Regions from separate parts of the Chryseobacterium urinae genome, predicted to be linked through region 1. Evidence: riboswitches for the same ligand, from Rfam matches in the RefSeq annotation. Region 1 holds a riboswitch; the other holds the start of a gene.

What was found. A riboswitch is a leader RNA that binds a small molecule or an ion and turns the genes downstream of it on or off. The one in region 1 is predicted to bind S-adenosylmethionine.
Region 2: linked by a shared signal. The riboswitch ahead of QWT87_RS07085 (TonB-dependent receptor plug domain-containing protein) and the one ahead of QWT87_RS07885 (alpha/beta fold hydrolase) in region 1 are both predicted to bind S-adenosylmethionine.

The regions. Positions count from the first base shown of each region.
Region 1 is NZ_JAULSJ010000010.1:8,504-12,944, reverse strand. It holds gene QWT87_RS07890 (MGH1-like glycoside hydrolase domain-containing protein) at 1-1,526, opposite strand, end outside; SAM riboswitch class I at 1,714-1,821, shown strand; gene QWT87_RS07885 (alpha/beta fold hydrolase) at 1,879-2,826, shown strand; gene QWT87_RS07880 (ACT domain-containing protein) at 2,819-4,363, shown strand; gene QWT87_RS07875 (O-succinylhomoserine sulfhydrylase) at 4,399-4,441, shown strand, end outside.
Region 2 is NZ_JAULSJ010000008.1:137,019-141,459, reverse strand. It holds gene QWT87_RS07085 (TonB-dependent receptor plug domain-containing protein) at 1-2,026, opposite strand, end outside; SAM riboswitch class I at 2,121-2,224, opposite strand; gene QWT87_RS07080 (alpha-amylase family glycosyl hydrolase) at 2,609-4,441, opposite strand, start outside.

The DNA of each region.
Region 1 (4,441 bases):
TTTACCCACCATGTGAAGTTTAACAATAATTTCTGAAAAACCTTTTCCAAAAATAAAAGATCAGGTTTGCCGTTTTGCTTTTCATCAATTTTAAATACTCGGAAGCACGACCACGCATGAACGGGCGGGTTTACATCACTCAGATTCCATTCGTAGGCAGGAAGCTGTCCGTTCGGATGCATATACCATTCTTTCGTTAATAAAAGAAGCTGTCCTTTCGCAAATTCCGCATCAATAATCGCAAACGGAACACAATGGAAGGCAAGATCCCAAGTTGCATACCAAGGATATTCCCATTTATCAGGCATCGAGATGATGTCTTTATTGTGCATATGATTCCACTCCGTGTTTCGGACATAATGGTTGAAATTTCTGGGAGCTTCAAAATTCGGATCGCCTTTCAGCCATTTTCCTACATTATAATGATAAAACTGCTTGTTCCAGAGGAGTCCTGCAAAAGCCTGTCTTTGCACGTTTTTTTCATCGTCATCAGAAACATCATTCTGAATTTCGGCATAAAATTCATCCGCTTCAGCAACTCTGCTGTTAAAGATCTCATCAAATTCATAAAACGGATTCTCCAGTTCATTGGGAGACAATCTGAAATCAAACGTTTTCGATTGTCCGGCTTCAATAACTTCATCAATTAAAAAAGAAGCTTTTGTTCCTCTCTTTTCAGGATTCACGGTGTTGCTTCCGTAAGTAATATAATCGTTGATGCCATCCTTGTAATAAGTATTTCCCGGATAGGGTGTTCCATATAATTTCGGACTGTTGGTTTCATTATCACAGAAAACACTTTCCGCGGCAATATTTCTTGAATAAAACTTTTTTATCGGAACACTGTCATGGTTGATGGTGATGCAGCCTTCATGAGAAGCATTGATTTGTCCTTTATATGTATTGTAACCCCATTTCCAGTTATTTCTGAACCACACCGTGGGAGCCACTACAATCGGAGCCACTATATTGCTTCTGTTGCAGACCGTTACCCTTACTAGAATATCGTTGTATTCTGCTTTAGCGTACTCTATAAAAATATCAAAATATTCATCCTGATCAAAAATTCCGGTGTCGAAAATTTCATATTCCGCTTCCTTTTTACTTCTTTTTCCATTTTCAGAAAGCAGTTCATCATACGGAAACGCATTAATCGGATATTTGTACACCATTTTCATATAGCTGTGAGTAGGTGTATTATCCAGATAATAAAATAGTTCTTTAATGTCTTCTCCGTGATTTCCCTGTGGATTGCTCAGTCCAAAGAAGCGCTCCTTCACCATTTTATCTTTTTTGTTCCAGAACGAAAGCGCAAAACAGAAAAGCTGCTTTGCATCAGAAATTCCCGCTATTCCTTCTTCTCCCCAACGGTAGGCATAGCTTTCTGCGTTATTGTGATTGGCGAAATTCCATGCATCGCCGTTCGGGCTGTAGTCTTCGCGTACATTTCCCCATTGCCGGTTACTCACGTAAGGTCCCCAGTTTTTCCAGTTTGTGTCTTGTAATCTTTGTTTTTCAGCAATCATATCTCATCATTTTCATTACGAAGTTAGTTTTTTTGCGAAAAAATTCCAACTCACGAAATTTGAATTATTATTAATATTTCCCTGAAAGCCTTCTGTTTATCGGGGTTTGTAAGATTAAATTAAATTTTTATAAATATTTAAAAGAAAAGTTTTATCTTTGCACCATTCGTTCATTCAAATATTGAAAATGTTATCAAGAAAGGTTGAGGGATTAGACCCTATGAAACCTTAGCAACCCTTTGCGCAAGCAATGAAGGTGCTACGTTCTACCAGAATTATTTTGGACAGATAACTCACTGAAGTTCTTTCAGCCATTTCCTGTGGCATTTTCAATTGTATTAAAATAATAGAATTGAAAACAGAACTTAAACATATTAATTTTTCGTATCGTACCGATTCCCAAAAGGAATACAATATCCCGTTGAGCTATCAGCTTTTCGGGAAAGACCTGTTTTCTGCCCCGATCATTTTAGTGAATCATGCTTTAACCGGAAATTCCAATGTTTCCGGAGAAAAAGGATGGTGGAAACAACTGGTTGGAGAACATCAGGTAATCGATACCGACCAATACACCGTTCTGTGCTTCAATATTCCCGGAAACGGATTTGATGATTTTTTTATTGATAAATGTGAAGATTTCACGCCCTCAGATATAGCAAACATATTTTTGAAAGGTCTTGAAATTTTAAATATCAAAAGTTTACACGCCATTATTGGAGGTTCTTTAGGAGGCGGAATCGGTTGGGAAATGCTAGTGAAAAATCCAAAACTTGCCGAAATTTTCATCCCGGTAGCCTGCGATTTTAAAACCCACGACTGGCTTCATGCACAGTGTCTCGTTCAGAAATTTTTACTAAACCAAAACGATGAACCATTGCAAAAAGCAAGAATTCATGCGATGCTGTGTTACAGAACACCTGAATCGTTAAATAACAGATTTCAAAACAGATTCAGTGAAGAAAAGCAGAGATTAGAGTCGGAAGACTGGCTTGTTTATCACGGAAAAGCTTTAAACGAAAGATTTAGTTTAAAATCATACAAGCTCATGAATCATTTGCTGATGAATATCAATGCCAATGAAGAACATTTGGAAAAAATTCAGGCGCGAATGCACATGATCTCTGTAGATACAGATTTATTTTTCCCCGCTTCAGAAATCCGAATGTGTTTTGAAAGGCTGAAAGAGAAAAACAAAGATGTCTTCTATCACGAGATCACCTCAGTTCATGGGCACGATGCCTTCTTAATGGAATATAAACAATTAAATACGATCATTAAAAATATTTTGAAAAATGAGTAAGATTAATGCTAACGAAATAAAATTTTTAAAAAACAGATCCATCATCAAATTTGAAGGAGAAGATTTCTTAGGTGAAATCGGGATCGACGGACGAATTTTTAAAGCGCTTACTTTGGCGCGAATCAGTGTGGGAGTAATTTCCCAGCAGGCAATTGAAAACGGAATCTCCATTTTAGTTCATGAAAACGATTCCGAAAAAGCAGTCAATTGTCTGATTGACGAATTTGAACCAGAAAGAAAATCGGGGAAAGTTTCTCAGATATACAGCATCAATAATGTGTCGGTGTTAGGATTTGTTGCAGAAGACTTCAACAAAGTTTTAGCGGAACTCGCAAGAAATAATGTTTTCCCATTGCTTTTAAACCAGATTGCAGCCGAAAAACGGGTAAATATCGTTGTGACATCTTCACAGGACGAAAAAGCAAAAAATATCATCGAATCTGAAATTTCCAAAAAACCGAAAACCGTTCATCTGGCAATCATCGGTCACGGAAACGTAGGGAAGACCTTAATACAGCAGGTTTTGGAATCTTCGGAAGAAATTAAAAGACGAAAAAAAATAGACCTGAAAGTAGTTGCAGTCGCCAATTCCAGGAAAATAGCATTCAACAAAAAAGGATTCGACAGCAATTGGAATGATGAGGTTTTAACAGCAGAAAAACCTTCCGATGTTCAGGAACTCATTAGGTTTTCCAAAGAAAATCAGCTTGAAAATTTAATCGTTGTGGATAACACCGCAAGCAAAGACTTCGTAAAAAATTACCACACTTTGGCGGAAAACGGCTTCGATCTCGTTTCCTCCAACAAAATTTTTAACACCCTTCCCATTTCAGAATACCGTCAACTAAGATATACGTTGAACAAAAACAACAGACGCTATCTCTACGAAACCAATGTGGGGGCCGGTTTACCATTGATTGACACCATTAAACTTCTACACCTTTCAGGAGAAAATATCACAAGAATTAAAGGCGTTTTCTCGGGAACATTAAGCTATGTTTTCAATAATTTTTCTTTGAGAGACGATAAGTTTTCCACCATCATCAATGAAGCGTTGGAAAAAGGATATACAGAACCCGATCCGAGAGAAGACCTGTCAGGAAACGATGTGGGAAGAAAATTATTGATTTTGGCGAGAGAATTAGATCTAATCAATGAGTTTGAAGATATTAAAATTCAGAATCTTGTTCCTGAAAATCTGCTTTCTGTTTCCAAATCAGAATTCCTTTCAAGACTGGACGAATTAGATGCGGAATATCAGAAAATCAAAGAAAATCAGAAAGAAGGACACGTTTTAAGATATGTGGGAGATCTTCACGGAGATTTGCAGAAAGAAAAAGGAGAACTCGATGTGAAATTAATTTCCGTTCCGGCAACCTCCGCTTTAGGACAACTGAAAGGCTCAGACTCAATCTTCGAAATCTACACCGAAAGTTACGGAGAAAACCCAATCGTCATCATGGGAGCCGGCGCCGGCGCAATAGTTACGGCAAGAGGTGTATTCGGAGACATTTTAAGAGTAAGTGAAACGAAATGATTCTGTGAAAAGTACAAATGTAAAATGTATTAGTGATGAATAACGAAGAAAAACTATCAACTGACAACCATCAACCAT
Region 2 (4,441 bases), on a different contig from region 1:
GGAAATGGAAATCTGTAATTTTTGTTTCGGTATAATTTCCGGCAAGATTGATATTTAAATTGCCTCCTCCTATTTTCCAGTCGTAGGCAACTACCAGATCTACTCCTTTGGTTTCCGTATCAACGGCATTGGCAAAAAATCTTCCGCTTTCCACACCATAAACCGCCAATCGGTCATCTGTAATATTACTTGTAATCACGATTCGGTCTTTCACTTTAATTAAATATCCGTCAACCGTAATAGAAAGTTTATTTACCGGCTTTAAAGTAAATCCAACGCTTCCGTTCACCGAAGTTTCCTGTTTTAATTTGTCGAAGCCAAGTGCTTTTGCTGCTTCGCTGTCGTTATTAAAAATTCCTTTGGTAACAATTGAATTTCCTGTGGTGGAAATATCTGCATAAGAATTGTTAAAATACTGCTGCTGAAGAGATGGCGCTCTAAAGCCTGTTCCCACCGCAGCACGAACTGCATAATTTTTTACAAATTCGTACCTTACCGCCAATTTTCCGTTCAGTGTACTTCCAAAATCTGAATAGTTTTCGAATCTTCCGGCAAGGTCTACATTTAATTTTTTATCCAGATCATAAGAAACATCGGCATAAACCGCAGTTGAATGTCTGGATTTTGAAAGTGCGTTTTGTGGTGAAAATCCAATAAACGACTGCGCTCCTCCTGCTCCGGAGATATTATCCGGATTGGTAGTTGCCGTCACAGGATTTCCGAAAATATCATATCTCATATAGGAAGCCTGATCTCCTGCTTTAATGTCGTACTGCTCAAACCTGAATTCTCCACCGAATGCGATATTGAAGTTCCTGATGTTTTTTGAAACATCAAGATTAATTGTATTCTGAAGAAAACTGTGTGCTCCCGCATAAAAATCTGTTGGTGACTTGGCTCCTAAAGATGCATTAACGGTGTTGCTTACATCATAATTGAATGTATTGCTTCCGAATGTATTGCTAAGGTCAAAAAACCAGTCGTCTTTATTATATTTTGCTCCGACTGCATAAGAAATGTCATAGATTTTCGAGCCTAAAGCCGGCTGAAAACCGTTCGGATAAATAGAATAAACATTGTTTGAAGTTTCACTCGGCAATCTTCTGAAACCGTAACCCTGCCCTTCTTTAATACTGAAGCCTCCGAAGGAATATATTTTAAACTGATCGTTCAAAGGATATTCGGAATTAAAAAATAACTGCGCCTGCTTTATTTTTGCATCACCGATCTGGAAATTAAAATCATCCCGGGTTAAACCATTGGCAAGAATTTTCTGATCGTCCAGCGCTTTTGCAGCATTAAAATCCGGAGCAAAATCATACGCGAAATTATCACCGTAAATATCAAGATTATGATTCTGCGTTCTTGTTGTTTTTCCTCGTTGGTTTAATTGCAGGGATAAACTGATATAGCCGTCTTTTTTCCCTAAAGAAGTTCCGTAGTTGGCTGCTGCCTGATAGGTTTCGCCATCATTTCTTCCGGAAATTCCGTAATTAAGGCTGGCTGTTCCGCCAAGATTCTTTTTGAGGATAATATTAATAACTCCTGCAATGGCATCGGAGCCGTATTGTGCTGCTGCACCATCTCTCAGAACTTCAATTCTGTCGATGGCGATTACCGGAATGGTGCTTAAGTCTGTTCCTACAGAGCCGTTTCCGACTGTATTCTGATAATTAACTAAAGAAGTAGTATGTCTTCTTTTTCCGTTAACGAGAACCAGAACCTGATCAGGTCCCATTCCTCTCAAAGTAACAGGATCGATATGTTCTGTACCGTCTGAAGCCGACTGCCGGACTGAGTTGAAAGACGGGATAACATAATTCAGTAAATCCTGAACGGTAATTTGCGGTGAAGACTGCTGTATTTTTTCGATGTTGATGATGTCTACCGGAACCGGTGTTTCCAGTTTTGTGCGTTTTGCATTTCGGTTTCCTACAATTACGACATCTTCTATCTGCTGTTCTTTTTCCTGTGCCGATAAAAATCCTATTGCTAAAAGGAGTACGCTTACGCTGAGTTTTTTCATTCTATTCAGTGCTTTAAAAAAATTAATTTAAAATGGTTTGCCGAAACAAACATAAAGACCTTCAAGAAGCTGGAATTCATACGGAATACAGAATCACTTATCTTCCCCCAATCGGGTTGGAATTAGCACCTTTTCATCAGAAAATGTCGGTTGCTAAGGTTTCTCAGGGCCAAATCCCTCCACCTTTCTTGATAAATCTACTGCAAAAGTAGACTAATAATTTTTAATCTGCAAACCAATTTAGAATTTGAATTTTTCAGAGCTGCCAAAATTGTGAATAAGATGTGGATAACGCGTGAATTATGTATTAGGAACATATTAATTTCATGTTGGTATGCAAAAATTAATTGTAGATAAACAATTTTTCAATTGTGAGTAAAATATGAATAACCTATTGGTAAAGTATGAATATGATATGGAAAACCTTCTATTTTAGTGTGGAAAAAATTGTGAATAAAGTATTGAAAAGCCGTTAGTATCGTATTAACAAACTCTGTTTTCACTGCGGATAAAATATGAATAAACAAAAAAAGAGACCGCTTTCGCGATCTCTCCATATAAACTTTTGAAGTTATCCACAGGTTATTTCACAATCATTTTCTGGATTGAAACTCCCGTATCTGATTTTAAATGAACCAAATACGTTTCTGCAGGATAATTTGTTTTTAATTCGTACGTTCCGTTTTCATTATTCAATTTAAATGAATCCATTTTTTTACCGCTCATATCGTAGATAAAGACTTCCCCATTCTTCGCTTTGTGGTAAATTAATTTAGCCACACCATTTTTCACAGGGTTATCCGCAATCTGTAAAGAAAGCTTATTTTCGGCATTCATGTCTGTTGTGGATAAAATTCCCACATAATTACCGAAAATTCTGAATTCTCCCGGCTGAAGAGTAATCGGAGCCGTTGTAGAAGTTACATTAGAAACAGAGTTATCCATTAGATTCTGCCACTGACCTACATACGGAAAATACGGAACCACACTTTGAGCTGCCGTTGTGTAATTTGCTAACACCACTACATTTTTCACTCCGTTCGTAATTGCGTTGTCGTAAACGTAAATTCTCGTAATTAATCCATTCGGATCGTTTGCCAGATTATTGGATTCTACAGTATATGTTTTTGACTTGAAAACCGGATAGATATTTCTGAAATTGATAATCTTCGCCCAGGTATCATAAACCGCTTTTCTGTTCACATCTGTATCATATCCTAAAGTAAATGCAATCGGCTTTTCATCGGTTCTGCAACCGTTATTAATGGTTCCGTTTGTACATCTGTTGATACTGAATTCGTATCCAAGTTCTCCGAACTGCCAGATCATTTTCGGACCGGGAATAGTGAAGAACGTCGCTCCGAAAGCTTTCATTCTGTCTAAAGCTGTATTAAGGTTTTTAACATCATAGCTTCCGTTTACCGCACCATAAGCAAGATTTTTAAACATTAATCTTTCTTCATCATGACTTTCTCCGTAACCTACCGCTCTCATTTCAGAGAATCCATGCAGCGTATGATTCATTCTGTCGAAATTACTGTTTTCTTTATAGCCCATTGTATTCTGGTTATAAGATCCGTTCTGGTTATTCCACATCATTACTCCTTTTCCTTCTGCAACTCTGTAGTTTGCCCACTGCTGCTCTTCGGCATCAGTTCCCAAATGTTCAAAAATCATGTAAGAATTCGGATCAAGAGCCCATTGTTTGTCTGCATAGTATTTCAGGATATCTACTCTGTCCTGCTGATAAGCGTTTGTACAGGTTTCGTCGTTTTCAGAACAGCTTTGCGTGAACCCTTTGGTTAAATCCCAACGGAAACCATCTACATGATATTCCGTTAACCATTGCTGAAGGCATCTTTCAACGTAATATTTCGTTGAAGTACTTGTATGGTTAAAATCATTGAATACATTATAAGAATGTTTAGGAACCTGATTGAAGTAAGGATTATTGGCAGCAATATCTCCGTAACCATCTCCATCCGGATCAACATTCCAAAGTCTTGCGAGCGGAGAACGACCTGTTGCATGATTGAAGGCAATATCCAGAATTACAGCAATTCCGTTCTGGTGACACAAATCTACAAATTCTTTGAATTTTTCCGGTGTTCCGTACGCTTTGTCTAATGCATAATGGAAAGACGTGTTGTATCCCCAAGAAAGATTTCCTTCGAATTCCATGATAGGAAGCAATTCGATCGCATTAATATTCAGATTTTTCAGGTATGAAATCTTACTAATTAAAGACTGCCAGTTTTTTTCCTGCGTAAAGTCTCTTAACAACAATTCATACACGACAAGATTTTCTTTTGCCGGACGCTGAAAATTCGTAATCTGCCAGTTATATGGAGTCTGCCCTGTTTTAAACATAGAAACCTCAAAGCCTTGTCCGGCAGGAAATGCTGGTAAATTCGG